Regions from separate parts of the Cedecea neteri genome, predicted to be linked through region 3. Evidence: riboswitches for the same ligand, from Rfam matches in the RefSeq annotation. Region 3 holds a riboswitch; each other region holds the start of a gene.
What was found. Region 3 has a riboswitch for thiamine pyrophosphate ahead of LH86_RS18535 (TenA family protein). Riboswitches for the same ligand answer to the same signal wherever they lie in the genome.
Positions count from the first base shown of each region.

Region 1: linked by a shared signal. The riboswitch ahead of thiB (thiamine ABC transporter substrate binding subunit) and the one ahead of LH86_RS18535 (TenA family protein) in region 3 are both predicted to bind thiamine pyrophosphate.
Region 2: linked by a shared signal. The riboswitch ahead of thiC (phosphomethylpyrimidine synthase ThiC) and the one ahead of LH86_RS18535 (TenA family protein) in region 3 are both predicted to bind thiamine pyrophosphate.

Region 1 is NZ_CP009459.1:1,853,100-1,863,171, forward strand. It holds gene polB (DNA polymerase II) at 1-754, opposite strand, end outside; gene LH86_RS08790 (DedA family protein) at 953-1,720, shown strand; gene thiQ (thiamine ABC transporter ATP-binding protein ThiQ) at 1,717-2,415, opposite strand; gene thiP (thiamine/thiamine pyrophosphate ABC transporter permease ThiP) at 2,399-4,009, opposite strand; gene thiB (thiamine ABC transporter substrate binding subunit) at 3,985-4,968, opposite strand; TPP riboswitch at 5,000-5,101, opposite strand; gene sgrR (HTH-type transcriptional regulator SgrR) at 5,151-6,809, opposite strand; gene sgrT (glucose uptake inhibitor SgrT) at 6,897-7,076, shown strand; gene LH86_RS08820 (sugar efflux transporter) at 7,189-8,367, shown strand; gene leuD (3-isopropylmalate dehydratase small subunit) at 8,404-9,009, opposite strand; gene leuC (3-isopropylmalate dehydratase large subunit) at 9,021-10,072, opposite strand, start outside.
Region 2 is NZ_CP009459.1:1,336,911-1,346,982, reverse strand. It holds gene nfi (deoxyribonuclease V) at 1-429, opposite strand, end outside; gene hemE (uroporphyrinogen decarboxylase) at 441-1,508, opposite strand; gene nudC (NAD(+) diphosphatase) at 1,544-2,317, opposite strand; gene LH86_RS06325 (Rsd/AlgQ family anti-sigma factor) at 2,416-2,919, shown strand; TPP riboswitch at 2,970-3,080, shown strand; gene thiC (phosphomethylpyrimidine synthase ThiC) at 3,170-5,071, shown strand; gene thiE (thiamine phosphate synthase) at 5,071-5,706, shown strand; gene LH86_RS06310 (HesA/MoeB/ThiF family protein) at 5,699-6,454, shown strand; gene thiS (sulfur carrier protein ThiS) at 6,438-6,638, shown strand; gene thiG (thiazole synthase) at 6,640-7,419, shown strand; gene thiH (2-iminoacetate synthase ThiH) at 7,419-8,552, shown strand; gene LH86_RS06290 (PTS sugar transporter subunit IIB) at 8,872-9,177, shown strand; gene LH86_RS06285 (PTS lactose/cellobiose transporter subunit IIA) at 9,181-9,498, shown strand; gene LH86_RS06280 (helix-turn-helix domain-containing protein) at 9,647-10,072, shown strand, end outside.
Region 3 is NZ_CP009459.1:3,953,798-3,963,869, reverse strand. It holds gene LH86_RS18560 (methyl-accepting chemotaxis protein) at 1-660, shown strand, start outside; gene zigA (zinc metallochaperone GTPase ZigA) at 802-2,022, shown strand; gene LH86_RS18550 (ABC transporter substrate-binding protein) at 2,067-2,999, opposite strand; gene LH86_RS18545 (ABC transporter permease) at 3,025-3,795, opposite strand; gene LH86_RS18540 (ABC transporter ATP-binding protein) at 3,792-4,532, opposite strand; gene LH86_RS18535 (TenA family protein) at 4,529-5,209, opposite strand; TPP riboswitch at 5,269-5,370, opposite strand; gene LH86_RS18530 (LLM class flavin-dependent oxidoreductase) at 5,534-6,556, shown strand; gene LH86_RS18525 (MerR family transcriptional regulator) at 6,657-7,385, shown strand; gene LH86_RS18520 (nuclear transport factor 2 family protein) at 7,613-8,047, shown strand; gene LH86_RS18515 (SDR family NAD(P)-dependent oxidoreductase) at 8,044-8,763, shown strand; gene LH86_RS18510 (NAD(P)/FAD-dependent oxidoreductase) at 8,760-10,019, shown strand; gene LH86_RS18505 (DUF1365 domain-containing protein) at 10,021-10,072, shown strand, end outside.

The DNA of each region.
Region 1 (10,072 bases), 2.1 Mb from region 3:
TACCCCTGCCCAGACGAAGCGGAACCTGGTAGCGCTCGGCCATTTTTTGCAGCACGCGCAAGTCAAACTGCACGACGTTCCAGCCGATCAGCACATCGGGATCGTGCTCGGCAAACCAGCTATTCAGCTTCTCCAGCAGCAAAGGGCGGCTGGCGACATATTCCAGCGTAAAGTCCAGGCCAGCAGCATCGCCGTTTTCAGGCCCCAGCATATAGACGTGGCGCTGCCCGCAGCCTTCAAGGCCGATGCAGTACAGCTCGCCGTGTCGATTCGTTTCGATATCCAGCGAGACCCATTTCAACGGCGGGCGGTATTCCGGGGCGGGCTTCAGGCGGGTATCCAGCAGCACGTCGCCCTGAGGATGGCCGCTGAACCAGACTGGCGCGGTAATAAAGCGCTCCATCAGGAAGCGCTCCGGGGGGCGAATATCCGCCTCATAAACCGTCACGCCGCCGTCGCGCAGCAGTTTTTCCAGACGCATTAACTGGCGGTGCTGTTGGCAATACAGGCCCGCCACCGGCTGGCGATGGAAGTCTTTGAGTTCAAGCGGCGTAAGGCGGAACTGGTTTTCACCGGCTAACAGACGCTGCGCCTGGGCTAGCTGCGGCTGGGGAATAAAGGCCACGGATTCCTGAGGCGGCAGGCGCACCTTAAGCGGGCCATCGTCCGTGGCCAGCCAGAAATCGACTTCGGTACCGCGCGGGGTGTCTCGCCAGTGCCTGGTCAGCAGAAACCCCTGACGAGCTTGAGACACGCTGCATTCTCTCTCAGGAAAAGTGTTTCGATTATAGCGCAAACAACCGTTATTTACTGCATTTATATACAGTGTTGTTGGCCTGGCGTGCGAATTGTCCGGAACTTTACCGTCTATTCTTTATTCATAGAAATGAGACCTTGACGCCTGTCACGTTAATTCTGGAGAATCGCCCGCTCGCTCATCGACGGAAAGCCTATGGAATCCTTGCTGGAACACTTTATTACACAGTCAGTGGCATATTCGCTTATCGCGGTGATGCTGGTGGCTTTTCTTGAGTCGCTGGCGCTGGTAGGACTCATCCTGCCGGGCACGGTGATGATGGCCGGACTGGGGGCGTTGATCGGCAGTGGCCAGGTGAACTTTTATTATGCCTGGGGCGCCGGGATCGTCGGCTGTCTGCTGGGCGACTGGATCTCATTCTGGCTTGGGCAGCGTTTCAAAGGGCCGCTGCACCGCTGGTCATTTATGAAGAAGAATAAGGCCCTGCTGGATAAAACCGAACACGCGCTGCATCAGCACAGCATGTTTACGATCCTGGTTGGGCGCTTTGTTGGCCCTACGCGCCCGCTGGTGCCGATGGTTGCAGGCATGCTGGATTTACCGCTGGCCAAGTTTCTGCCGCCGAATATCATCGGTTGCCTGCTCTGGCCGCCGCTCTACTTTTTGCCGGGGATCCTTGCCGGAGCAGCTATAGATATTCCCGCGGATATGAAAAGCGCCAGCTTCAAGTGGCTGCTTTTGGCGGTGGCTTTACTGCTTTGGCTGGCCGTGTGGCTGTGCTGGCGTTGGTATCGCAGCGGTAAGCGTGGCTCAGATCGACTGGCCCGCTATTTACCGCAGGCCCGACTAAACTGGCTGGCTCCGCTTATGCTTGTGGTGGGCATTGGCAGTTTTGTGGCCTTGCTGCAGCATCCCTTGATGCCGGTTTACTGGGACATCCTGCGGAAGGTGCTGTCGCACTAACTACCGATCCCCAACAGCGCGGAGGCGCTTGCCTCCCCGCTAAGCAACGTGCCCGTTTCGCCGTCCCATGCAATGCGCCCGTCTTTTATCACGATGCTGCGGCTGGCAATGCGGGCGGCATCTTCAATGCTGTGAGAGACCATCAGCAGCGCCAGCTGTTGCTCCCGGCACAGCTCGTCGAGCAGCTGCAGCATCTCTTTGCGCAGCGCCGGATCCAGCGCCGAGAAAGGTTCGTCCAGCAGTAAAACGGGCTGCTGACGAACCAGGCAGCGGGCCAGGGCAACGCGCTGCCGCTGGCCGCCGGAAAGCTGAGACGGCAGACGATCCAGCATGTCAGTTAACCCCACGCGTTCCGTTATTTCCTGCAACCGCAGCTTCTGGGCTTCATCAAGTTTCATGCCCGGATGCATGCCCAGGGCGATATTTTGCCGGACGGTCAAATGGCTAAACAGATTATTTTCCTGGAAGAGCATGGAAACCGGGCGAGCTGAAGGCGGTGTCCGGGTGTGATCCACGCCGTCGATGACGATGCTGCCGCTGGCAGGCGCCAGGAATCCGGCGACCAGGCTCAGTAACGTACTTTTTCCCGCCCCACTTGGCCCCAGGATGGCGATTCGTTCCCCCGCCGCAACCTTCAGGGAAAAGCGTATGGGTAAGTGCTGGTACAGCCAGGTTACATCAGTCAGAGTTAGCATCTTGCCCCGGAAGTTTTTCAATCAAGGTAAACAGCAGAAAACAAAGCAGTAGCAGGAGCAGCGCTGTGACCGCGCCGTCCTGGCTGCGGTAAGAGCCGATCTGCTGATACAGCCAGAAGGGTAGCGTGCGGAAGTCTTCATTACCGAACAGCGCCACCACGCCGAAATCGCCAATGGACAGGACGCAGGCAAAGGCCAGCGCCTGGGCTATCGGGCGTTTCAGCGCTTTTAGCTCAATAAATCGCAGGCGATTAAAGCCGCTGATATCCAGCGACTGGCAAAGCTGGGAGTAGCGTTCCGCCACGTCTCGCATGGGGTTTTCGAGCACTTTCAGGGCGTAAGGAATCGCCATCAGCGCATTGGTAAAAATAACAATCGCATCGGCGGATTGCGGCAAGCCCACGGTATTGTTTAGCAGCAAGAAGAAGCCGGTGGCGAGGACGATACCCGGCATCGCCAGAATCAACATGCCGCTAAGTTCAATGGCCTGCCCGGCGAAGCGTTGGTTACGAAGCCGAAGTTCACGCGAGCTCCAAAGCAGCATCAGCGTGAGGATCACGCTGATAAGCCCGGCAGCAATAGCAATGCGCAGTGAAGTCCAGAGCGCGTTCCAGAGCGCAGGCTGCCGCAGCACGCTGCCCATGCTGCCGTTAATCCCATCGACCATTACCGCCAGCAGCGGCGGGAGCAGTAGCAGCAGGGCGAGCAGAATAAGCAGGCCATCGCTAAGTTTTCGGCGCAGAGAATCCTGCGGATCGCGCCAGCCCTGAAGCTGGCTGACGCCGACAGGAATCGCTTTACTTAACTTCTGGCTCAACAACACTAGCCCCAGGCAGCACGCCATTTGTAGCAGCGCCAGCAGCGCCGCTTTGGCCGGATCGTAGTCGTAACTGAGTGCCTGGAAAATGGCCAGTTCGATGGTGGTGGCCTGCGGGCCGCCGCCCAGAGAAAGCACGGTGGCGAAGCTGGCGAAGCAAAGCATAAAAATCAGGGCGCCAACCGGGAGTATTTGTCGACGCAGCCAGGGCCATTCGACGAAACGGAAAAAATGCCAGCCCTGCATCCCCAGCTGTGCCGCCAGCTGGCGCTGTTCAGAAGGGATATTGTTCAGCGCCTGCAGCAGAAGGCGGGTCGCCATCGGCATATTAAAGAAGACGTGCGCCAGCAGAATGCCCTGCAGGCCATAAGGGGAAAAGTGCCATTCAAAGCCCAGCCGGCCACAGAGCGTTGCCAGCCAGCCTTCTCGCCCATAAACGGAAAGAATGCCGAAGACGGCGACCAGCACCGGTAGCACCAGCGTCATGGCGCAAAGCCGCAGCAGCGCCAACCGGCCAGGAAAACGGCGGCGGTAGAGCGCACGGGCTAAAAATATTGCCGGGAAAACGGAAAGTGCGGCGGAAAGAAAGGCCTGCCAGAAGGAGAAACGCAGGACGTGCCAAAGATAGCCGTCCTGTAAGAGGGCAAAGACATCCGTCTGCGGAGCGTTAAGCCAGAGCGCCAGAAAAGCCGCCAGGGCTACCGCCACGACCAGCGTCGCGGCAAATAGCCCTGGATACAGCCAGCCTGGTATTAGTGGCTGACGGCGCGTTGCCATTCATTGATCCATGCTGCGCGCTGGGTGGCTACCTGCTGAGGAGTAAATTCCAGCGTGGTTTGCGGTTTCACCAGGCTGTCGAAGCCAGCCGGTAACGCCACGTTGGTTACCGGATACATCCAGTTGCCGGTAGCAATGGTGTTCTGGAAACCCGGTGTGGCGATGAATTTGATAAATTTCTCGGCGAGTTCAGGCTGTTTGCTGTTCGCCAGCCGGCCCGCGACTTCAACCTGCAGGTAATGCCCTTCGCTGAAATCCGCGGCGGCGTAGTTGTCTTTCTTCTCTTCAATGATGTGGTAGGCCGGGGAGGTGGTATAGCTCAACACCAGGTCGGCTTCCCCTTTGAGGAACAAGCCGTAGGCTTCGCTCCAGCCTTTGGTGACGGTGACGGTTTTTTTCGCCAGCTTTTGCCAGGCTTCCGGGGCTTTATCGCCGTACACTTTTTGCATCCACAGCAGCAGGCCAAGTCCTGGGGTGCTGGTGCGCGGATCCTCGTAAATCACCTTCCATTTTTGGTCGCTTTCAACCAGTTCTTTCAGGCTCTTTGGCGGGTTTTTTAGCTTGTTTTTGTCATAAACGAAAGCAAAGTAGCCGTAATCGTAAGGTACGAAGGTGCTGTTCTTCCAGCCGCCGGGTACCTGAAGAGTGGCGTTTTCGACGTTAGAGGGCGCAAACAGTTTGGTTTGCGTGGCGGCCTCTACCAGGTTGTTGTCCAGCCCCAGCACGACATCTGCTTTGCTGTTCTTGCCTTCCATGCGCACGCGGTTTAGCAAAGAAACGCCGTCTTCCAGCGCCACAAATTTCAGCTCGCAGTTACAGTCGGCCTCAAAGGCTTTCTTCACCGCCGGGCCAGGGCCCCAGTCGGCGGCGAATGAGTCGTAGGTGTAGACGGTTAATACAGGTTTAGCGAAAACGGGCATGGCGGCGAGCGCCAGCAGCGGCAGAAACTTTTTGAACACTTTGCACCTCAGTAAAAGGGGGCAAAGGAATTGAGTTGAGTGTCTCAAATCCCTTCGCCGGCGTTATCCGGATCAGGTTCGACGGGTATTATCTCAGCGCGGACAAACTGTCCTGGCACCCCGTTGAGCAGGGAGGATTCTACTGATTTCCTTTGGGTTACGGAAGTCATGTTACGAAAGCGTTATGGGCCCGGTGGGGCAAACCAGGCGGACTTGAAATCAAACCAGCCTAGCGTGTTCATCCGCACCCCGCGCATACTGCGTTGGCCTTCAATGCGCAACCAGTGGTGAATCAATGGGATAACATCATTGCGCTCCAGCATTTGCTTGCACCATTCCGGCAGGGCCAGCGTTTTGCTGTGCCAGCGACGGGCATCGCCCTGCCAGTCGCCAGGGATGCATTTTTGAATCAGTGGGACTTCGTAAAGCTGGGCAAACAGGGAGTATTCCAGCGGCATGGTGAAATTCACGCTGTTCAGCCAGATATCGCTCTCGGCCTCGCCCTGATGCCATTCAGCATAGTCTATCTCCTGTACAACCAGCTTCACGCCCTGTTCCGCCAGTAATTCGGTCATGATGCTACTGATCACCCGGTGCTCGACGTGGTCACGGTAGTAGGTGAGCGTAATGCTCTCAAGTCCAGCAGGTTTAGGGAGCAATGGCCCGGGCCTCGAATGGTGCCAGCGCGGGAGCAATCCATAAGCCGGGAACCAGTATTGCTGATACTGCTCGGTAGCGCGGTAGATAAGGTTAACCGGGGAGAGGATATGCCCAATCCACTGGCGCACGTCTTCATTGATGCCCAGGCTGGATCGGCTGTCGAACAGCAGGTAGTAGCAGCCTTCTTCCGGGCGGCTTTCCACGGCTTTTTCGCTGTCCGGCATGCCCTGGAGTTGCACGCCGCAGCTGGACTCCTCGCCAACTTCCGGCAATACCCAAAAGTTGACCTCGTCAATGAGCGCCCGGAAGCCAAAGTAATCATCAAACGCGTGGATCTTTAGCTGGTTACGATTGTTTCTCGCGACGGAATAGGGGCCTGTGCCGATAGGCTGGCTGGCGAAATTTGTCATCGTTGTCCATTCTCGCGGCAGGATCATGGCGTTGACGCTGCCCAGCAGCCACGGCAGCCAGTCATCCGGCTGGCTAAGGTGAATATCCAGCGTCCAGAGCGTCGGTGAAGTGATTTGCGTGATATGAGCAAAAAGCGGCAGGGCGTTGATGCGCTGTAGGGAAGAGATAATATCCAGCATGTCCAACTCACGCCCATGGTGAAAATGGATGCCGGGGCGCAGGAAGAAACGCCAGCGTAAAGGGGATATTTGTTGCCAATGGTGAGCAATATCCGCTTCGAGTTCCCCATTTTCCTCATTTATACGCGTCAGGCCGCTAAAAATCTGGCGGGCAATGTGGGTTTCGGAGCGCCTAAGCGCCGAGCCGGGCAGCAGATTCAGCAGCGGCCGATAGTAAAGGACACGCAGAATGTGTCGACCCTGGCGAAAGCTGCGGCCAAGATGAGAAATGAGCATCTGGCGGACAGCGGCTTTATCGCCGACGATTTGGACTAGCTGATCGATGCGATCCTGCTCCAACAGATCTTCCGCCCGCTGCTGCTGAAGCGCCAGCCCGGTATAGAGGAAAGTGAGCTGCGAGCGCTTGCCTCGTCCGGCTTCCGCCTGCCAGCTAAGCCAGCCTTTTTCCTGCATAGCATTAAGCAGCGTACGCATATGGCGGCGGGAACAGCTCAGCAAATCCGCTAAATCATTCAGCGTGGTTTCCTGAGGTTTGCCTTCGCAGCATTGCCACAGGCGGATGAATTGTTGTTGCAGGCGAGACGAAGACATAAAAGAGGAACTCCTGGCGGAAACTCATCAATTTAACTTTCCCTATATTACGCCAATAATCATCCTCGATGAAGCGAGGAGGTGTTTATGAAGCGGTCATCACCTGCGAAGTTTTTCCAACAGTACTTTGCCGCAACACAGTTTGTTTGCTCTGGATGGCTGGCTCGCCTGACGGTGGAGCAAAGACTAAGGATGCTCGAAGACTTGATGCAGTGGGAGGTTACAACCCCGATGCCCGAGAACGCCAACGCGCCGACTCATGTGTGACTGAGTATTGGTGCTTTTCACCGGCCAGCAGCTGTTTACTGCTGGCTTTTTTCGTTTAATCTTTACGCATTTAACAAATACCTCGGACTACATCTCCTTTTAAGGACATTCCATGCTCTGGTTTTTGACCCGCGCACGCCGTTTTAACCCTGTATACGCCGCCTTTATGGCCGTCTCTTTTATGATTGGCGTGGCCGGGGCGCTACAAGCTCCGACGCTTAGCCTCTTTTTAACTCGAGAAGTCGAAGTGAGGCCGTTTTGGGTAGGTTTGTTTTATACCGTGAATGCGATTGCCGGGATTGGCGTCAGTTTGCTGCTGGCCAAAAGGTCGGACAGTCGGGGCGACCGGCGCAGGCTGATTATGGTGTGCTGCGTGATGGCGGTGGCAAACAGCGTTCTTTTTGCCTTCAATCGTCATTATCTGACGCTGATTACGCTTGGCGTGATGTTTGCTTCGGTAGCCAATACAGCAATGCCGCAGATCTTTGCCCTGGCGCGTGAATACGCCGATCGTTCCGCCCGTGAAGTCGTGATGTTTAGCTCGATCATGCGTGCGCAACTTTCTTTGGCGTGGGTTATCGGGCCGCCGCTCTCTTTTATGCTGGCGCTGAAATACGGCTTTACCACAATGTTCCTTATCGCTGCCGGAATATTTGTCATTTCACTGGCGCTGATTATTTTCGCGTTGCCGTCCGTGCCGAGAGTTGAACAGCCCGCAGAGGTGGCGATAACGCAGGTCAGCGGCTGGAAAGACAGCAATGTACGGATGCTGTTTATCGCCTCAATGCTGATGTGGACCTGCAACACCATGTACATCATCGATATGCCGCTGTGGATAAGCCAGGATCTCGGGCTGCCGGATGAGCTGGCGGGATTATTAATGGGCACGGCGGCAGGACTGGAGATCCCCGCGATGATCCTCGCTGGCTACTACGTGAAGCGCTTTGGAAAACGTAACATGATGGTCGCGGCCGTGGCTGCGGGTGTCCTGTTTTATGTCGGGCTGACCCTGTTTCACTCTAAAGCGGCGCTGGTGGTCTTACAGTTGTTCAATGCGGTGTTTATCGGGATCATCGCCGGGATAGGTATGCTGTGGTTCCAGGATTTGATGCCGGGAAGGCCCGGTTCTGCGACGACGTTATTCACCAACAGTATTTCAACGGGCGTGATTCTGGCCGGGATACTGCAAGGGGCGCTGGCAGAAGGTTTTGGTCACTATTCCGTTTACTGGCTGATGGCGGCGCTTGCGGTGGTCGCGCTGTTCCTGACTAGCCGGGTTAAGAACGTTTAAGAGTTTCCCCTCTCATGGGTGAGAGGGGAAAATGTACTACCGCATAAATGCCGGCAGTTTTTGCTCGTAGCCAGAAATAGCGGCTTCGTGCTGCAGCGTCAGGCCGATGCTGTCCAGGCCGTTCAACATGCAGTGACGGCGGAAGCTATCCAGCTCAAAGGTATAACGCTTCTCGCCCGCCTGAACCGTCTGGGCTTCCAGGTCGACGACAAACTTAATGCCAGGCTGGGCGTCGACCAGTTTGAACAACTCATCCACCTGCTCATCGCTCAAGATAACCGGCAACAGCTGGTTATTAAACGAGTTGCCGTAGAAAATGTCCGCAAAGCTTGGCGCAATCACCACTTTGAAACCGTAGTCGGTTAATGCCCACGGGGCGTGCTCGCGAGATGAACCGCAGCCGAAGTTTTCGCGCGCCAGCAGAATTGAGGCACCTTTAAATTCCGGGTAGTTCAGCACGAATTCCGGGTTAGGGACTTGTCCTGCATCGTCCAGAAAACGCCAGTCGTTAAACAGATGTGCGCCAAAACCGGTACGGGTGACCTTCTGCAAAAACTGCTTCGGGATAATGGCATCGGTATCGACGTTCGCCGCATCCAGCGGAACGACCAGGCCGGTATGTTGGATAAATTTCTCTGCCATGGTGGTTCCTCTTATTTCAGTGTACGAATATCGGCGAAATGACCGGAAACGGCGGCTGCGGCTGCCATCGCCGGGCTGACCAGGTGAGTACGCCCACCGCGGCCCTGACGGCCTTCAAAGTTACGGTTGCTGGTGGAGGCGCAACGCTCGCCAGGATTCAGGCGGTCGTTGTTCATGGCCAGGCACATGGAGCAACCCGGCAAACGCCACTCAAAACCGGCTTCGATAAAGATCTTATCCAGCCCTTCAGACTCGGCCTGAGCTTTTACCGGTCCGGAGCCTGGCACAACCATAGCTAACACGCCAGGCGCGACTTTGCGGCCTTTGGCGACTTCAGCTGCTGCACGCAGGTCTTCGATACGTGAGTTGGTGCAGGAGCCGATAAATACTTTATCAATAGCCACTTCGGTCAGCGGGATACCTGGTTTCAGGCCCATGTAAGCCAGCGCTTTTTCTGCCGATGCACGCTCAACCGGATCGCTGAAAGATTCTGGGTTAGGGATATTGTCGGTAACAGAAATCACCTGGCCTGGGTTGGTTCCCCAGGTCACTTGCGGAGCAATGTCGGCGGCGTCTAAGGTGACGATAGTGTCAAATTTCGCGCCTTCGTCGGTGTTGAAGGTTTTCCAGTACTCGACGGCTTCATCCCAGTCAGCCCCTTTTGGCGCATGCAGACGGCCTTTTACATATTCGAAGGTGGTTTCATCCGGCGCAACAATCCCGGCTTTTGCCCCCATTTCGATAGCCATGTTGCACAGCGTCATGCGACCTTCCATGCTCAGCGCACGAATAGCATCGCCGCAGAATTCAACCACGTGACCGGTGCCGCCTGCGCTGCCGGTTTTGCCGATGATGGCAAGCACGATATCTTTGGCCGTGATCCCCGAAGCTGCCTTGCCCTGAACTTCAATTTTCATGGTTTTCGCGCGACCCTGTTTCAGGGTCTGCGTTGCCAGGACATGCTCAACTTCGGAAGTCCCAATCCCAAAAGCCAGCGCGCCGAATGCGCCGTGAGTCGCGGTATGGGAGTCGCCGCACACGATGGTCATGCCCGGCAGGGTGA
Region 2 (10,072 bases), 2.0 Mb from region 3:
CCCCAACGGTTCAAACTTCCCGCACAGCCGCTTTTTCGCCACGCCAATCGTCGGTACGTCCACCAGCAGGCCAAAATGGCTGGCAACGCCCAGACGACGGGGATGGGAGATGCCGTGGCCATCCACAAACACTAAATCGGGTTTTTGCGACAGCATGCCCCACGCCTCAAGCAGCGCGGGATATTCGCGGAAGGATAAAAAACCGGGGATATAAGGCATGGTGGTGGCAATTCTTGCCACCTGATATTCAACCAACTCAAGAGATGGATAACTCAACAAAACGATGGCCGCGCGGGTGACGTCTCCGCCTTGTTCAAACCCCACATCGGCCCCGGCGATCAACCGAGGTGGATCCTGCTCAAGACGATCCTCATGGATCACCTTTGAGGCCAGATCCAGCTGTTGCTCTCGCAGTAAGGTGAGATCCATCTCTTGCTACCTTAAGCCTGGTGGTATTGCGCGGACAGGCGATGTACTGCTTCCACAAAGACGCCAGCATGCTCTGGCGGAACGTCCTGGTGAATACCATGCCCAAGGTTGAAGACGTGCCCTTCTCCCTGCCCGAAACCAGCCAGGATCGTAGCAACTTCTTCTTCAATGCGTGCAGGCTGAGCGTAAAGCATGGAAGGGTCCATGTTGCCCTGCAGCGCGACTTTATGGCCTACGCGACGGCGAGCATCTGCGATGTCCGTTGTCCAGTCGAGGCCCAGCGCGTCACAGCCGGTTTCCGCCATCGCTTCAAGCCACTGCCCGCCGCCTTTGGTGAACAGCGTCACCGGCACACGGCGGCCATCGTTTTCACGCAGCAGGCCATCGACGATTTTGTGCATGTAGTAGAGCGAGAATTCTTTGTAATCACGGCCGCTCAGCACGCCGCCCCAGGTATCAAAGATCATCACCGACTGCGCACCCGCGCGGATTTGCGCGTTCAGGTACAGCGTCACGCTCTGCGCCAACTTATCCAGCAGCAGGTGCAGTGCTTTCGGATCGGCAAACATCATTTTCTTGATCACGGTGAAGGCTTTGCTGCTGCCGCCTTCCACCATATAAGTGGCCAGCGTCCACGGACTGCCGGAGAAGCCAATCAGCGGCACTTCGCCCTTCAGTTCACGGCGAATGGTGCGCACCGCGTTCATCACGTATGCCAGCTCGCCCTCCGGATCGGGAATCGGCAGCTTTTGAACGTCGGCCAGGCTTTGAATCGGGGAGCTAAAGCGCGGGCCTTCCCCGGCTTCAAAGTACAGCCCAAGCCCCATCGCATCCGGGATGGTCAGAATGTCCGAGAAGAGGATCGCCGCATCCAGCGCATAACGGCGCAGCGGTTGCAGGGTAACTTCGCAGGCCAGCTCGGCATTTTTGCACAGCGACATAAAGTCACCCGCCTGAGCGCGCGTCGCCTTATATTCCGGTAAATAACGCCCTGCCTGGCGCATCATCCACACCGGGGTGACATCTACCGGCAAGCGCTGCAGCGCGCGCAGGTAACGATCGTTCTTCAGTTCAGTCATGTTTACCTTTCCTTTAGCTGTATCGCCGCAGTCTATCATTCATAGTCCGCGCGACACAGGGCGACGGTATCTTCAATTAAGCGGCGCGCCACGGTGCCCGGCGGCGGTAACAGCGGCAACTGGTCATAGCGATACCAGCCCGCATCCAGCAGCTCTTTCGGGTCAATCTTGATTTCACCACTGTGATAATCCGCCATGAATGCAGTCATCAGTGACTGCGGGAACGGCCAGGGCTGGGAAGTTACGTAGCGCAGGTTTTTCACCTGAATGCTGCTCTCTTCCATGACTTCGCGAGCCACCGCCTGCTCCAGTGTTTCGCCCACTTCGACAAACCCAGCCAGCACGGTGTAGACGCCGTTGCGGTGGCGCGTGTGCTGAGCCAGCAAGATATGATCTTCCTTACGGATAGCGACAATAATGCAGGGGGCGATTTGCGGGTAATAGCGTTCGCGACAGTGCCCGCAGAGCATCGCCCATTCGTTTTTGCTGAAGTGCATTTCATGCCCACAGTAACCGCAATACTTATGCGAGCGATAAAACTCTGCCAGTTGGACGCCGCGCCCGGCCAGTTGGAACAGGCCCACATCGCGATCCAGGAGCTGGCGCAGCGAGCCCATGTCCGAGCGGCGATTTTCGCGAATCAACCAGACGGGCTCACCTTCCCACTCACCGATATCCAGAGCGCGGCTGCCTATGAGCTGAAATTCTGCCGCGCTGCCGTGAGGTAAGTCACCCTGCGGCAACCATATTTTTTGCTCATGGCTGACTATCCACCAACCATGATCTAAGTTTTGAATAACACGTTCCATAACCTGGTGCACATCCCCGTGTTCACTGATATAAACAATTAGTTTTTACTTTTTTGGGTTAGTTTGCGTTCAATCTTTTAACTCACGGAGTCTCAATCATGCTGAACCAGTTAGCCAATCTGACTGAGCGCGTTGGTGGTAGTAATGAGTTAGTTGACCATTGGCTGCAGGCCCGTAAGCACCTGTTGGTCGCCTATTACAACATGGTCGGGATCAAGCCTAACAAGGAATCGCACACCGCGCTCGACGAAAAAGCGTTAGACAATTTTTGCCACGGCCTGGTGGATTACCTCTCTTCCGGTCATTTCAGTATCTACGAGCGAATCATCAGCAACCTGGAAGGCAGCAGTCCGCTGCTAAGCGCAGCCCAGCTTTACCCTCAACTGGAAGCTAACACCCAGCAAATCATGGACCTCTACGATTCCCATCTGGAAAACGCCATCGACCGCGACAGCTGGGTCGAGTTTCAGCAGGCGCTGTCGGAGATTGGCGAGTGCCTGGAGTCCCGCTTCACCCTTGAGGATAAGCTAGTCCTCCTGGCTATTGATAACAACCTTGACGGCAGCGCCAGCGATCCTGCCGGGCTGGCAAGTCCAGCTTGAGTTGTTAGCTATTAACGAGTAATTTACAACTTTCCCGCCGCAAGGTGGGATCATTCTTGTCGGAGTGCCGAGTGCGTTATGCACCGGCTGAGACCGTTAATTCGGGATCCGCGGAACCTGATCAGGTTAGAACCTGCGAAGGGAACAAGAGTAATTCTGTCTTTGGGTACACCCGTTCTCGGGCGGCCCATATCCATTACTCCTTCCGTTGTCCTGACAAGCCATATCCTGACTAAACCTGGAATGAGCTATGTCTGCATCTGAAAAAAAACCTGGCCGCCGCGAACAACGCGCCGCCGCCCAACACTTTATCAACACGCTTGAAGGCACCGCCTTCCCTAACTCCAGACGCATCTATCTGACCGGATCACGCGAAGATATCCGCATCCCGATGCGCGAAATCCAGCTCAGCCCAACGCTCACCGGTGGGAGCCAGGATGCCCCGCAATATCAGCCGAACGACGCTGTCCCCGTCTACGATACTTCCGGCCCCTATGGCGATCCCGACATCGCCATAAACGTGTTACACGGGCTAAATCCCCTACGCAGCGCCTGGATTGCCGACCGAGGCGACAGCGAAACGCTGGATGAACGCAGCTCCGCTTACACAAAAGCGCGTCTTGCCGACGACGGCCTGGACGAATTGCGCTTTGAAACTCAGTCCAAACCTCGCCGGGCAATAGCAGGACAATGCGTCACCCAGTTGCATTACGCCCGCAAAGGCCTTGTCACCCCGGAGATGGAATTCATCGCCATTCGTGAAAATATGGGGCGCGAGCGCATTCGTGATGCTGTCCTGCGCCACCAGCATCCCGGTGAAGGGTTTGGGGCCCGCCTGCCGGAAAACATCACGCCGGAGTTTGTCCGGGATGAAGTCGCCGCCGGGCGAGCGATTATTCCCGCCAATATCAACCACCCTGAATCAGAGCCGATGATTATCGGCCGCAATTTCCTGGTGAAGGTCAATGCCAATATCGGCAACTCGGCGGTCACGTCTTCTATTGAAGAGGAGGTGGAGAAGCTGGTGTGGGCCACCCGCTGGGGGGCAGACACGGTGATGGACCTTTCAACCGGCCGCTATATTCACGAAACGCGGGAATGGATCCTGCGTAACAGCCCGGTGCCCATCGGCACAGTCCCCATCTACCAGGCACTGGAGAAAGCGAACGGTATCGCCGAAGACCTGAGCTGGGAGATGTTCCGTGACACGCTGCTGGAGCAGGCAGAGCAAGGCGTGGATTACTTCACCATTCATGCGGGCGTGCTGCTTCGCTATGTCCCGATGACCGCGAAGCGCCTGACCGGAATTGTGTCACGCGGGGGATCAATTATGGCGAAGTGGTGCCTGTCCCATCATCAGGAAAACTTCCTGTATCAGCACTTCCGTGAAATTTGCGAAATCTGCGCCGCCTATGACGTTTCCCTTTCCCTGGGCGATGGCTTACGTCCGGGCTCCATCCAGGATGCCAACGACGAAGCTCAGTTTGCCGAACTGCATACGCTGGGCGAGTTGACCAAAATTGCCTGGGAGTACGATGTCCAGGTGATGATTGAAGGCCCGGGGCATGTGCCGATGCAGATGATTCGCCGCAACATGACCGAAGAACTGGAGCATTGTCACGAAGCACCTTTCTACACCCTTGGTCCGCTCACGACCGATATCGCGCCGGGATATGACCACTTCACCTCCGGCATTGGCGCCGCCATGATTGGCTGGTTTGGTTGTGCGATGCTTTGCTACGTCACGCCGAAAGAGCACCTCGGCCTGCCGAACAAAGAGGACGTTAAGCAGGGGCTGATCACTTACAAGATTGCCGCTCACGCCGCGGACCTGGCCAAAGGGCATCCGGGCGCGCAAATACGCGACAACGCGATGTCCAAAGCACGCTTTGAATTCCGCTGGGAAGATCAGTTCAACCTGGCGCTCGACCCCTTCACCGCCCGCGCTTACCACGATGAAACCCTGCCGCAGGAATCCGGCAAAGTCGCGCATTTCTGTTCCATGTGCGGCCCGAAGTTTTGCTCTATGAAGATCACCCAGGAAGTGCGCGATTACGCTGCCAAACAGGCGAGGGATGCTGGCATGGAAGATATGTCCCAACACTTCCGCGCCCGGGGCGGTGAAATTTATCTCAGACAAGAGGAAGCATAATGTCCAGACTCATTTTCCCAGCCACGTCACGCAGGCTGGGCCTTTATCCAGTCGTCGACAGCGTGGAGTGGATCGAACGCCTCCTCGGGGCGGGCGTCAAAACCATCCAGCTCCGCATTAAAGATAAACGCGATGCAGACGTTGAAGCTGACGTCATCGCCGCCATTGCGCTGGGCGAACGCTACAACGCCCGCCTGTTCATCAACGACTACTGGCGACTGGCCATCAAACACGGCGCCTACGGCGTACATCTCGGCCAGGAAGATATGGATGTCGCCAATCTGGCGGCGATAAGCGAAGCCGGGCTTCGGCTGGGGCTTTCAACCCACGACAACATGGAAATGGATCGCGCCTTAAGCGCTAACCCGTCCTACATTGCGCTGGGCCATGTCTTCCCTACCCAAACCAAGCAAATGCCCTCCTCCCCGCAGGGGCTGAATAAGCTGGCAGAACATATCCAGACGCTGGGTGATTATTCCACTGTCGCCATCGGCGGGATAAGCATCAATCGTGTGCCTGCCGTGTTAGCTACCGGCGTGGGCAGCGTCGCCGTCGTCAGCGCCATTACGCAGGCTCCCGACTGGCGAGCGGCCACGAGGCAATTACTCGACCTGGCAGGAACTGGCGATGAATGACGCGGATTTTATGCGCTACAGCCGCCAGCTGCTGCTGGAAGACGTGGCGATTGAAGGGCAGGAAAAACTGCTGTCCAGCACGGCGCTGGTCGTCGGTCTGGGCGGCTTAGGTTCACCTGCCGCGCTGTATCTCGCCGCCGCTGGCGTAGGCAAGCTTATCGTCGCGGACGATGACAAGGTGCATATCAGCAATCTCCAGCGCCAAATCCTGTTCACTTCAGAAGATATTGAGCGCCCGAAATCTTCGGCGGCCCACCAGCATTTGCAGCGCCTTAACCCAGGCGTAAAAATTGTTTCGCTGACAGAGAGGCTGACGGGGGATTCTTTGACAGAAGCCGTGCACGAAGCCGACGTGGTGCTGGACTGTAGCGACAATATGGCAACCCGCCAGGCGGTTAACGCCGCCTGCGTGGCCGGGAATACGCCGCTTATCACCGCCAGCGCCGTCGGTTTTGGCGGCCAGATGATGGTCCTGACACCGCCCTGGGGGCATGGCTGCTACCGCTGCGTCTGGCCTGACGAGAGTGAACCTGAACGCAACTGCCGCACCTCCGGCGTCATCGGCCCGGTCGTGGGCGTGATGGGTACCCTCCAGGCACTGGAAGCCATCAAATTGCTGACCGGTATGGCACCGGCTACTGGCGAGCTGCGTCTGTTTGACGCCCGGCAGCACAGCTGGCGCACGCTAATGATGCAAAAATCAGCCACCTGCCCGGTCTGCGGAGGCCACGATGCGCATTCAGTTTAACGATGAACCTCTGGAATGTACGGCTGGCCTGACGCTCGCAGCCCTTCTGGCCCAGCTTGATCAGGGCAAAACTGGCGCGGCGCTCGCCGTTAATCAAACCATTATCCCGCGCGACCAGTGGAGCAATCATCTGCTGCGCGAGGGCGATATCATTCTGCTGTTTCAGGCAATTGCCGGGGGCTGACATGTTACAGATTGCCGATAAAACCTTTTCCTCTCGCCTGTTCACCGGCACCGGAAAATTCTCCTCCAGCCAGATGATGATCGACGCGATTCGTACTTCTGGCTCACAGCTTGTCACCATGGCAATGAAACGCGTGGATTTACGTGGCCATAGCGATGATATTCTTCTGCCGCTACAGCAGGCGGGCGTGCATCTGCTGCCCAATACTTCCGGGGCAAAAACGGCAGAAGAAGCTATTTTTGCAGCCCAGCTTGCCCGCGAAGCGCTGGGAACAAACTGGGTTAAGCTGGAAATTCATCCTGATGCCCGCTATTTACTTCCTGACCCGATTGAAACGCTGAAGGCCGCCGAAACGCTGGTCAAACAAGGATTTGTGGTGCTGCCTTACTGCGGCGCCGACCCCGTGCTCTGCAAACGCCTCGAGGAAGCTGGCTGTGCGGCCGTGATGCCGCTCGGCGCGCCCATCGGTTCAAATCAGGGTTTGCAAACCCGCGCGCTGCTGGAAATCATCATTGAGCAATCCCGCGTGCCGGTTGTTGTCGATGCGGGGATCGGTGCCCCAAGCCATGCGGCCGAAGCCTTAGAGATGGGCGCTTCTGCCGTGCTGGTCAATACCGCCATAGCGGTCGCCCGTGATCCGGTGCAAATGGCTCAGGCGTTCCGTCTGGCCGTGGAAGCTGGAAGCCTTGCGGCACAGGCCGGGTTAGGCTCTCGCCACCAGCAGGCGCAGGCCTCCAGCCCGCTGACCAGTTTCCTGCAGTTTAGCGAGGAGAATGCCTGATGGCGGAAACCTTTACCGACCGCTGGCGGCAGTTGGACTGGGACGATATCACTCTGAGCATTAACGGTAAGACGGCGGCGGACGTCGAACGGGCAATTCACTCGCCCCGCCTGACGCGCGAGGACTTGATGGCTTTGCTCTCCCCCGCCGCCAGCCGCTACCTCGAGCCTCTTGCCCAGCGGGCGCAGCAGCTTACGCGCCAGCGCTTCGGCAACACCGTCAGTTTTTACGTGCCGCTCTATCTCTCTAACCTGTGCGCCAACGACTGCACCTATTGCGGTTTTTCCATGAGTAATAAGCTGAAACGCAAAACGCTGGATGAAGCGGAGATTGAACGGGAATGTGCAGCTATTCGTGAGCTGGGGTTCGAACATCTTTTGCTGGTGACCGGCGAACACCAGACCAAAGTCGGCATGGATTATTTCCGCCAGCATCTGCCGGCTATCCGCAGCCGCTTTAGTTCGCTGCACATGGAAGTCCAGCCGCTGGACGAGCATGAGTATGCCGAACTCAAAACCCTCGGGCTTGATGGCGTGATGGTGTACCAGGAAACCTATCACCCGGCGACCTACGCCCAGCACCACCTGAAGGGCAACAAGCAGGATTTCTTCTGGCGACTGGAAACACCCGACAGGCTGGGACGCGCGGGCATTGATAAAATCGGCCTCGGCGCGCTGATTGGGCTGTCGGACAGCTGGCGCACCGATTGTTTTATGGTGGCTGAACATTTGCTCTGGCTACAGCAGCGCTACTGGCAAAGCCGCTATTCCATCTCCTTCCCACGCCTGCGCCCGTGCACCGGCGGCGTAGAACCAGCCTCAATCATGACTGAACAGCAACTGGTACAGGTGATCTGCGCATTCCGCCTGCTTGCGCCGGACGTGGAACTGTCGCTTTCAACCAGAGAATCACCGTGGTTCCGCGACCACGTGATCCCGCTGGCGATAAACAACGTCAGCGCGTTTTCGAAAACACAGCCCGGCGGCTATGCCGATAACCATCCAGAACTTGAGCAGTTTGCTCCTCACGATGGCCGAACGCCTCAGGAAGTGGCCGCCGTGCTCCGCCAGTCAGGTTTGCAGCCTGTCTGGAAGGACTGGGATCACTTTTTGGGAAGGAACGCGCAACCCTGATGTAACACACGGCAAGCGGAAGGATAGGTCTCGACGTTTACCGTAAGAACGCCACCAGGATGTTGCCGCTTCCCTGCCGTTCAAATACTGTCCTCCGGTCAGCATAGATGACTGACCGGAGCGGCAGCAAACGCTTCCTCACGCCGCTCCGCCTTCTCAACTGCCGTCTTGATTCTTAGAGAAAAAGCAAAAATGTAACCGGTTTCAGTTTTCTGTGGTTTCTTTTGTGATACCTGACACACAATCGGGTTAAAGCGGTTGTTGCCTCCCCCTCTGACGGATAAATATCTCTGTATCCTTCGGACATTGAGAGCGAACTATGAAAAATATCGTGTTGTGTTGTGCTGCAGGTATGTCGACCAGCATTCTGGTTCAACGTATGGTTGATGCCGCACAAAAGAAAGGCATCGAGGTCTCTATCAAAGCTGTGCCTGTGGCAGAGTTTAAAGAGAATATCGAACGCGCCGACATCGTTCTGCTTGGTCCGCAGGTGAAATATGAGCAGGCCAAACTTCAGGCCCTTGCCGATCCTCTGGGTAAAAAAGTCGCCGTTATCGACATGATGGATTACGGTTTGATGAAAGGCGACGTGGTGCTTGATAAAGCCCTGAAAATGATGGAGTAAGATGTGGAAGATTTAGAGTCAATTATTATGGAACTGCTGGTCAATGCCGGCAGCGCACGTAGCCAGGCCCTGACTGCTCTGCAGCTGGCACGTAAAGGTGACTTTGAGGGTGCCGAGAAGGCAATGGAAGAGTCACACGAATTCGTGAAACACGCCCATAAAATCCAGACCCAACTGATTGGCCTGGATGAAGGCTCCGGCAAACTGCCGGTAAACCTGATTACCGTTCACTCTCAGGATCACCTGATGAACGCGATGGTCATTCAGGATCTGGCCACCGATATGATTGAGCTTTACCGCCGCCTGCCGCTGGTGAAATAAGTTCGCTCAGCCTGACCAGACAAAATGTCCGCATTGCGGGCATTTTGTTTTTCATCTACGTCTACTGCTAAAAGTCGAGATCTGCCTTTCGCCTTGTTTTGTGGCATAACACTGCATAAAGCCTTGAGCTGCATCGACAGAGATTACTATGCCCGCCATCCCACTGCCTTTTTACACGTTAACCGTTCTCCTTCTTCTACTGTTGAAGATCCTGTTTTCCAGGCATGCGGAATACCGTAATGCGGCGATATTCCTCTCGGGATGTGCAATCCTGATCCTGATGTCGGCGCTACGGTGGACGTTTGATGCCGTCATTCTGCGCCAGCTCCAGTCTCTTGCTGCGATTGCACTTCCGCCACTGGCCTGGTACTGCTTCGCCAGCCTGCCCAGGCAGCGCGGTGGGCCAAAAATCGCAGCCTACTGGCTTGCCCCTCTTTCAGCGCTGATCGTGAATCTCGCGGCGCCAGCGATGACGGATATCGCATTGATGTTCTTGTTTATCGGATATGGCTCTGCCTTGATCAAAATATCCCACCTGGGCGTTGATAGCTTTATTTTCAGTCGGTTAAGTGAT
Region 3 (10,072 bases):
AGTTCTGTAGAGGAAACGGCGGCTTCTATGGAGCAGATCACCTCCACGGTGAAAAACACCTTTGACCACACCAACGAGGCAACCAGGCTCTCTTCCGAAGCCGCAACGGTGGTGAAAAACAACGGCCAGATGATGTCTCAGGTCACCAGCAAAATGCGTGTGATTAATGAAACCTCCAACCGTATGTCGGACATCATTAACCTCATCGACTCCATCGCGTTCCAGACTAACATTCTGGCGCTGAATGCGGCGGTAGAAGCGGCTCGCGCCGGGGAGCACGGCCGTGGTTTTGCCGTGGTTGCCGGGGAAGTTCGCCAGCTGGCGCAGAAAAGTGCCTCATCGGCGAGCGAGATCAGAAGCCTGATTGAGAACTCAACCACTCAGACTCGTGAGGGCATGGAGCTGGTGGAAAAAGCGAACGTGCAGATTGCCGGCATGATCAACAACGTGCAGGAAATGAACACTATCCTCGGGGAGATCAAGCAGGCCAGTCAGGAGCAAACGGACGGCATTTCCCAGATCAACAGCGCCATTGGCATGATTGATTCCACCACCCAGCAAAACTCTGCCCTGGTGGAAGAGTCGGTTGCCGCCGCGGCATCTCTGAACGATCAGGCGAAGCAGCTACGCGACCTGGTGCGGGTATTCCGCCTGCAGTAATTCAGTTTTCCTTCTCAAAGCCAGCGCTAGCTGGCTTTTTTCATTTCTACGCCCGGTTTTTATCTCCGGCATGACAATGTCGTCCATTTTTGTTATGTTATAACATATCAATAATAGCTGCACAGTCAGTGAGGAGTTGCAATGTCATCGTTAACACAGGCCCACAGTCGGCCAAAGAAACTGCCCGTTACCGTGCTGTCCGGTTTTTTGGGCGCCGGAAAAACTACTTTGCTGAACCATATTTTAAATAACCGGGAAGGGCGGCGGGTGGCGGTGATCGTCAACGACATGTCCGAGGTGAATATTGACGCCGCACTGGTGCGTGAGGGTGGTTCCAGTCTGACGCGCACCGATGAAAAACTGGTGGAGATGAGCAACGGCTGTATTTGCTGCACGCTGCGTGAAGATCTGCTGGTGGAAATCAGCCAGCTTGCCCGGGAAGGGCGTTTTGATAACCTGGTCATCGAATCTACCGGTATTTCCGAACCGCTGCCCGTGGCGGAAACATTCACTTTCGTGGATGACAAGGGCGAAAGCCTCTCCGATATCGCCCGGCTCGACACCATGGTGACGGTGGTGGACGGCTTTAACTTCCTTCGGGATTATGAATCCTACGACAGCATTCAGTCTCGCGGCGAATCCATGGGCGAAGAGGACGAACGTACCGTGGTCGACCTGCTGATTGACCAGATAGAGTTTTGCGACGTTCTAGTTCTCAACAAAACCGATCTGATCGGCGACGCAGAGAAACGCCGCCTGATGTCCGTCCTGCACTCCCTTAACCCACGGGCAAAAATCATCACTTCGGCGTTTAGCCAGGTGAGCCTGGACCAGGTTCTGGATACCGGGCTGTTTGACTTCGATGCTGCAGCCCAGGCGCCCGGCTGGCTAAAAGAGCTACGCGGGGAGCATACGCCGGAAACTGAAGAATACGGCATTCGTAATTTTGTTTTTCGCGCCCGACGCCCCTTCCACCCGGCGCGTTTCCAGATGGTGACCGACGGCGGGCTTAAAGGCGTTATTCGCTCTAAAGGGTTTTTCTGGCTGGCGAGTCGCCCTCATCATGCCGGATCCTGGTCCCACGCGGGCGGCGTGATGCGCCAGGGGCTGGCAGGGATGTGGTGGGCCAGCATTCCCCGTGAACAGTGGCCGCAGGATGCCGAAAGCCTCCGGCACATTTTAAAGCACTGGGAAGACGGCATCGGCGATGCGCGCCAGGAGATTGTTTTCATCGGCATTGATATGGATGAGGCGAGTCTGCGCGAGAAGCTGGAGTATGCCTTACTCACCGATGCCGAAATGGCCGAAGGCCCTAAAGCCTGGGCCCGGTATTACGATCCGATTGATGCCTGGTTTGACTGACTGAATGCCCGGCTGCCCGTTGGCAGGCGGCCGGGCCATCTGGCTTAGTGCAGCTCTACGGCGTAGTCATCCACCGGGGTGATTTTCTTGATCAGCTTGTTATCAAACAGGAACTGCTCATAGGCCTGGTAGCGGGCGCGGTCGAGTTTGGCCGGGTCGGCAGCAAACAGCGGCAGGCTTGCCTGCCAGGCCTGCTTATTCAGCTCGGTATTCAGTTCCGCATGGGCTTTGGCAAAAGCCTGCCAGGTTTCCTGCGGATGCGCCTGCAGGTACTCGTTGCCTTTTTTCAGCGCGGCGAAGAATTTTTTGATCTTCGCTTCATTCGCCGTTTTGCGATTCGCCACAAAAATCAGCTCATCGTAGGCCGGGACGCCGTAGTCCTCGACGTTAAACACCACCGGGGGCTTACCCTGAAGCTTCAGCTCGAGCGCTTCGATATTGCGGTAGCCGCCGATCACCGCATCCACCTGGCCCGCCAGCAGGGCACTGGTGAGCTGGAAGTTGACGTTGATGAGCTTCATTTCTTCCGGTTTGACGTGCTCATGCTCAAGCATGGTGGCAAGCGTCGCCTGCTCGATACCGCTGACGGAATAGCCGATTTTTTTGCCTTTGAGATCCGCCGGAGATTTAATGTTTTGATCCAGCGTCATCACGGTGTTCAGCGGGGTGTTAATCAGCGTCCCGACGCGCACCAGCGGTAGACCCTGATCGGCAAAGAAATGCAGCTGCGGCTGGTAGGTAATCGCCAGATCTGCCTGCCCGGCGGCAACCAGGCGCGGCGGCAGAGCAGGGTCAGACGGGGGAACAATCTTCACGTCCAGCCCCTCGGCCTTAAAAGCGCCAATTTGTTCTGCCACCATAATCGGCGCGTGATCGGGGTTAATGTACCAGTCCAGCACCAGGGTCAGCTTTTCGGCGGCTGAGGCCTGAGCGGCAAAGGCGGCGGTGAGCAGCAGGCCACACAGCGTTTTTTTCATCTTCTTAATTCCTTCATTAAGGCGGTTATTCGTTGTTTTCAGGCGACCAGACAATCAGCCGCCGCAGCAGGGCATCGACCGCCAGCCAGAGCAGAACGGTCATCAGGACTAAAATAAACAGCGCGGCAAAGCAGACATCGGTTTGCATGCGGGCGTTGGCGTTGAGCATCACGTAGCCCAGCCCTTCGGCAGAACCCACCCATTCGCCAATAATTGCCCCGATGGGGGCGACGGCGGCGGCCATGCGCAGCCCCGAGCCAAAAGCAGGCAGCGCCGCCATCAGTCGGACGTGCCTCAGCTGCGCCCAGCGTGAAGCCCCCATCGTGCGAGCCAAATCCAGATAGTCGTTATTCACCCGGCGCAGACCGTCAAAGAACGACGACACCACCGGGAAGAAAATCACCAGCACCGCCATCGCCACTTTGGCGCTCATGCCAAAACCGAACCACAGCACCAGCAGCGGCGCCAGGGCAAAGACCGGGATCGCCTGGCTGGTGAGTACCAGCGGCATCAGCCAGCGCTGGAGGCGGGGGGAAAACATCATGCCCAGCGCCAGGCCTGCACCCAGCAGTACGCCCAGAATTAGTCCGCTGATAATCTCTAAGGCTGTGACCAGCGTGTGCCAGGCGAGATAATCGCGGCCATCCCATAAAGCCAGCGCTACCGAAGCGGGAGAGGGCAGAAGAAAGGCGGGAATATTGCCGAGGGTAAGCAGGTACCAAAGCAGCAGCAGCCCGGCAAAAACGGTCAGCCCACGGCGCAGGCGGGTAGCATGAGTGTCTGACGTCGGCTTCATTCGGCGGCCCTCATTAACTGCTGCAGCAGCCCGGCCTGGCTTTGGAGCAGATCCACATCGTCCGGCGCGCGGGGCGGTTGCCCGGCAATAACATGCGTATCGTCAATGCCAGCAGGCCAGCGGGAGAGCACCAGCAGGCGATGGCTGAGCCGACAGGCTTCCATCGGATCGTGGGTGATCAGCAGCACGGTATTTTTCGCCAGCAGCCTGGCCGCCAGATCCTGAATGGCCGTGCGGGTAATGGCATCCAGCGCCGAAAACGGTTCATCCATCAGCACTATCGGGCGCTTTTCGTAAAGCGTTCTGGCGATGGCGGCACGTTGCCTCATCCCGCCCGAAAGCGAAGCTGGCAGGGCTTTGGCATAGCCAGCCAGCCCGACCTGTTCAATCAAATGCTCCGTCCATTGCCTGTCGACTGTTTCACCACGCAGGCGAGCACCGAGGGCCACGTTCTGCTCAATGCTGAGCCACGGGTAGAGCAAATCTTTCTGCCCCATCCAGGCGATGCGCCCGGCAACCGGCAGCCCATCGCTACAGGTCACGCTTCCTGCACTGGCCTGCGACAGCCCGGCGATAATCTTTAGCAGGCTGGTTTTACCGGCTCCGCTCGCGCCCAATAGCGCCACGAAGCTGCCGCCGGGAATATCAAAATTCAACCGCTCAAAAATGGTCTGCTGACCAAAGCGCAGGCTGAGATCGCGCACCTGAATGCCCGGCGAAGTCGCGCTGTCGATCATGAGGCATTCAGCCCCATCTGCCAGAACGCGGACTCAAGCTGCGTCGCGGTGGTAAAAATCTGCGATAGCTCCGGGAAACGGCTTTCCGCGCCACGCTGCTGACCTACCGTTTCGAGCAGTTGCACAGCGGCCTGCACGCCGATGAGGTAGCCCTCATCGCCGTAGTTACGGATCCAGTTCGCGTAGGGATTGCCTGCCATCACCGTGTCGGGGCTATGCAGCAGGCCAAGGCCGATTTCTGCATATCCGGCCACGCAGGGCAGCAGCGCCGCCAGAAGATCGAGCGCGTCGCCTGAATGGCCAATATCCAGCACGTAGCGGGTGTAGTTCATGGTTTCCGGGGCTTCCGCCTCGGCCGCCATTTGCGTTTCATCCAGCCCCCAGCTTTGACAGTAAGCCACATGGAGTGGCAGCTCGGAGACAATGGCATTCAGCGAAGCGGTCGCGGTGCGCATCTCCGGCAGAGTGCGGAGCTTGCTCACCAGCAGGGCGTAGGCGCGGGCAAAGTGAATCAGGAAAAGATAATCCTGAGTCAGATAGCGCTGAAATGCGGCTTTAGGCAACGTGCCGGCGGCAAGCTGCTGTAGAAAAGGGTGAGCGACGTAATCCTGCCAGTGCTGGCCAGCCTGCTCGCGCAGTCGTCCGTAAAGACCATTTTCGAAAAGTGGGGTGTACATGGGACCTCCTGGGTAAATGGAGATCCGGGCGCGCAGAGGTATGAACAGACAATAACAGAGCTGTGATTGCCGACCGTCCCTTCGCTGGCATGACCCAGATCAGGTTCAAAGGGTTCGGCTTGCGCCATCTCAGCCCATACAGGACACCCCTCGGAGGTGCCTGTTATACGACATTTACTTTTTGATTACAATCGCCGGGCAGCGTCGTTGCCCCCACTGAAACCGACGATCCGTTTAGTGCGGTATCGCAATATTTTGCTGGCACCCGGGGTGGGAATTTTGTCACTGTAGGCCAGTTACCTCCGAGTCTAAGGACGATATCCGATGAAAAAGATTGGCTTTCTCTCGTTTGGCCACTGGTCGCCTGCCGCCCAGTCCGGCACGCGCTCCGCGGCGGATACGCTGCTGCAGTCCATCGACCTGGCCGTTGCCGCCGAAGAGCTTGGCGCGGACGGGGCTTACTTCCGCGTGCACCATTTTGCTCGCCAGCTAAGCTCGCCTTTCCCCCTGCTGGCAGCAATCGGGGCGAAAACCAAACGCATTGAAATCGGCACCGGTGTGATCGACATGCGCTATGAAAACCCGCTTTACATGGTAGAGGATGCGGGCGCGGCGGATTTGATATCCGGTGGCCGCCTGCAGCTTGGGATCAGCCGTGGCTCGCCGGAACAGGTGATCGACGGCTGGCGCTATTTTGGTTATGTGCCCGGCGAAGGCGAAACCGAGTCTGACATGGCGCGTCGTCATACCGAAGTGTTCCTCGAGGCGCTGAAAGGGGAAGGTTTTGCCGAGCCGAATCCGCAGCCAATGTTTCCTAATCCGCCGGGGCTGCTGCGTCTGGAGCCGTTTTCGGCCGGGCTGCGGGAGCGCATCTGGTGGGGGGCAAGCTCCAACGCGACCTCTGTTTGGGCAGCGCAGTTAGGAATGAATCTGCAAAGCTCCACGCTGAAAACCGATGAAACCGGCGAGCCGTTCCATATCCAGCAGGCGAAGCAAATCCGCGCTTATCGGGCCGCGTGGAAAGAAGCGGGCCATACGCGTGAACCGCGCGTTTCCGTCAGCCGCAGCATCTTCGCGTTAATGGACCAGCGCGACCGCAACTACTTCGGCGGCAGCGGTAAAGAAGGCGACCAGGTTGGCTACATCGAGCCACAAACCCGGGCCATTTTCGGCCGCAGCTATGCCGCTGAACCGGAACTGCTCATTAAGCAACTGGCGCAGGATGAAGCGATTGCTGAAGCCGACACGCTGCTGTTAACCGTGCCAAACCAGCTGGGCGTGGATTATAACGCGCACGTGATCGAATCTATTCTGAAGCACGTTGCACCGGAGTTGGGCTGGCGCTAAAGGGCATCGGGGCTGAAAAAAGTGCAAACACTTGGCTCTTCATTCAGCCCTGCATAATCCGTAGTATATTGTGAGTATTCATGGTTATCAGGTGCTCTTCATGTCTTACTCCATCGGCGAATTTGCCCGGCTGTGCGGGATAAACGCCACCACGCTTCGTGCCTGGCAGCGTCGCTATGGCCTGCTCAAGCCAATGCGAACCGATGGCGGTCATCGGCAGTACAGCGATGAAGATATCCAGCAGGCGCTTAACATCCTCGACTGGGTGAAAAAAGGGGTGCCGGTCAGCCAGGTGAAGCCGCTGCTGGCCCGGCCTGAAGCACGTCGGGCGAACAACTGGTTGGGCCTGCAGGAAAGTATGCTCCAGCGGCTCAATGAGGGAAAAATCGAATCCCTTCGCCAGCTTATCCACGATGCAGGCCGGGAATATCCGCGCGCGGAACTGGTGACGGAAGTTTTACGCCCGCTGCGCAGTAAAGTCTCGGCCAACGTACCGGCGATCATGACCCTGCGCGAGATCCTCGACGGCATCATTATCGCCTACACGTCGTTTTGCCTCGAAGGGGATAAAAGAGCGCCCGGTGACAACTGCCTGATTACCGGCTGGCATCTGAGCGATCCCTGCGAAATCTGGCTGGAAGCGCTCAGGCGAACCGGCCAGGGGCACCGTATCGACGTGCTTCCCGTGCCGCCAGCCGTTCTGGCCCCGGAAATCTTTCCTGACCGAAAATGGCTGCTGGTCACCTCTGGTAAGCTGACGGCGGCACGTAAAAAGCAGCTTGAACTCTGGCAGCAGCAGGGCGCTACGCTCGAGATCATTCCCCTCTAGGTTCGTTTTCCCCCTCCACAACATGCTCATCAAATGACCTGCTGAAAACACGGCGGGTCGATATTTGCTGTCAAAAAATAAAATTTCCGCATTACCTTTCTGCTTCTAGTGCATTGAAATAATTGTCTTTTTAAAAATATCACATTCTAAACTTGGACAAATTTAAGTATTTGTGCAAGTTTTAATTATACAACAACGCCAGATGCTTCACCGCGAGGGTGAAATTCATGGGCACAACGCCAACCGCCATTCATCGCTTTATTGATTATTACGCCGGGTTGGACAAGCAGCCGCCCTCGGCGCTGGCCGGGCTTTACGCCGCCGAGGCCATACTCATCGATCCGTTTGGCGAACATCACGGGCTAGCTGAGATCCAACGCTACTTCGCTCATCTGCTGGCCAGAGTGACGTCCTGCCGTTTTGTTATAGATCCCCCGCTATGTGACGAGGCGCGTTTTGCCGTCAGTTGGACAATGCACTGGTCTCACCCGAAGATTGCCGGAGGTGAAGGGCTGTCCTTGCCTGGCTGTTCGATCGTTGATCTCGAGAATGACCTGATCGTTCGCCAGCGCGACTATTACGATGCCGGAGAAATGCTGTATGAACATCTGCCCCTGCTGGGGTGGGCGGTTCGCAGCGTGAAAAGCAGGGTGCGCCCATGATGACTGTCCTCATTACGGGCGCAAGCTCCGGCATCGGTAGCGGGCTGGCAAAATCCTGGGCCGATGAGGGGCATCGCGTCATTGCCTGTGGCAGAGATGCGGCTCGGTTGGCCACGTTGCAGCAGCACAGCTCAAACATCGCGGTACGTCAGTTCGATATGACCGACCGGGATGCCAGCCGTGAGGCGCTGGCCGACTGCCGGGCCGATCTGGTTATCCTCTGCGCGGGAACCTGTGAGTATCTGGATAACGGTCGGGTGGATGCCGCGCTGGTTGAGCGGGTGATGACGACCAATTTTCTTGGGCCGGTCAACTGCCTGGCCGCCCTTCAGCCACAGCTTGTTGCCGGCAACCGCGTGGTGCTGGTCAGCTCGATGGCCCACTGGTTGCCTTTTCCACGGGCAGAGGCCTATGGCGCTTCCAAAGCCGCGCTGACCTGGTTTGCCAACAGCCTGCGCCTGGACTGGGAGCCGAAAGGAATTGCCGTCACGGTGGTCTCACCGGGCTTTGTGGACACGCCGCTAACTCAAAAAAACGACTTTTCCATGCCTGGCCGGGTGAGCGTCGATGATGCGGTGAAAGCGATTCGCCGTGGCCTGGACAAAGGCAAAGATGAGATAGCTTTCCCGACGGGTTTCGGCCTGGTGATGCGCCTGTTGGCGGGGTTACCTGCAGGTCTACAGCGCCTTTTTTTGCGCAGGATGGTTCGATCATGAACATCGCTATTATCGGCAGTGGCATCGCCGGGCTGACCTGCGCCTGGCGACTCGCCGGACACCATCAGGTGACCCTTTTTGAAGCAGAGTCCAGCGTGGGAGGGCATACCGCCACGGTGGATGTGGCTACGCCACAGGGCACCTACGCCATCGACACCGGGTTTATTGTCTACAACGACCGGACTTATCCGCGTTTTATGGGCCTGCTGAGCGAGCTTGGCATTCGTGGGCAAAAGACGCAGATGAGTTTTTCGGTGCATAATCCGCAAAGCGGGCTGGAATATAACGGCCACACATTTAGCTCGTTGTTCGCCCAGCGTCGAAACCTGATTAACCCGGCATTTTGGGGGCTGCTAAAAGAGATAGTCCGTTTTAACCGGCAGGCAAAAGCCGCGTTGATGGGAGAGGTTGATCCCGAGGCGACATTGCAGGACTTCCTTGCTCAGCAACAGTTCAATGCCTTTTTTGCTCGCCACTACATTTTGCCCATGGGGGCCGCTATCTGGTCCTCGTCGCTGGAAGAGATGCGCCGTTTTCCTCTGGCGCTGTTTCTGCGCTTCTTTGAGCACCACGGCCTGCTGGATATCACCCAGCGCCCCCAGTGGTATGTGGTCCCTGGTGGTTCACGGGAATACATCCGGGCGATGCTGGCTCAGCTGGGCGAAAGGCTGACCGTGCATCTCAACACCCCGGTGCAGCGGGTTATCCGTCATCACGACGGTGTTAACATCGAGCTGGAACACTCAAGCCAGGCGTTCGATCAGGTGATTTTTGCCTGCCACTCTGCTCAGGCGATGGCGATGATTGAAAATCCCACTCAGGCTGAACGTGAAGTGTTGGGTGATATTGGCTGGCAGCGTAACGAAGTGGTATTGCACAGCGATCGCCGCTGGTTGCCGGAACGAGAACGCGCCTGGGCAAGCTGGAACTACCGCCTCAGTTCGCAGGAACGGGCCAGCGCCTGCGTCACTTACAACATGAACATTCTGCAGGGGTTGCCGAAAGAAGCCCCGCTGTTTTGCGTGACGCTTAACCCGGACACGCCCATCGAGCCCCGCTTCGTCTGGCAGCGCTTTGTCTACGAGCATCCACTCTTTAACCCGCAAAGCTGGCGCGCACAGGCGCGTCGCGGCGAGATAAACGGCCACCAGCGAAGCTGGTTCTGCGGTGCCTATTGGTACAACGGTTTTCATGAAGACGGCGTGCACAGTGCGCTGGATGTGGTGCAAGGCATTGCGGCCGGAGGAGGGCAATAACATGAACAGTTGCCTTTATGAGGGGATCTTGCGCCACCGCCGCCTTCAGCCTA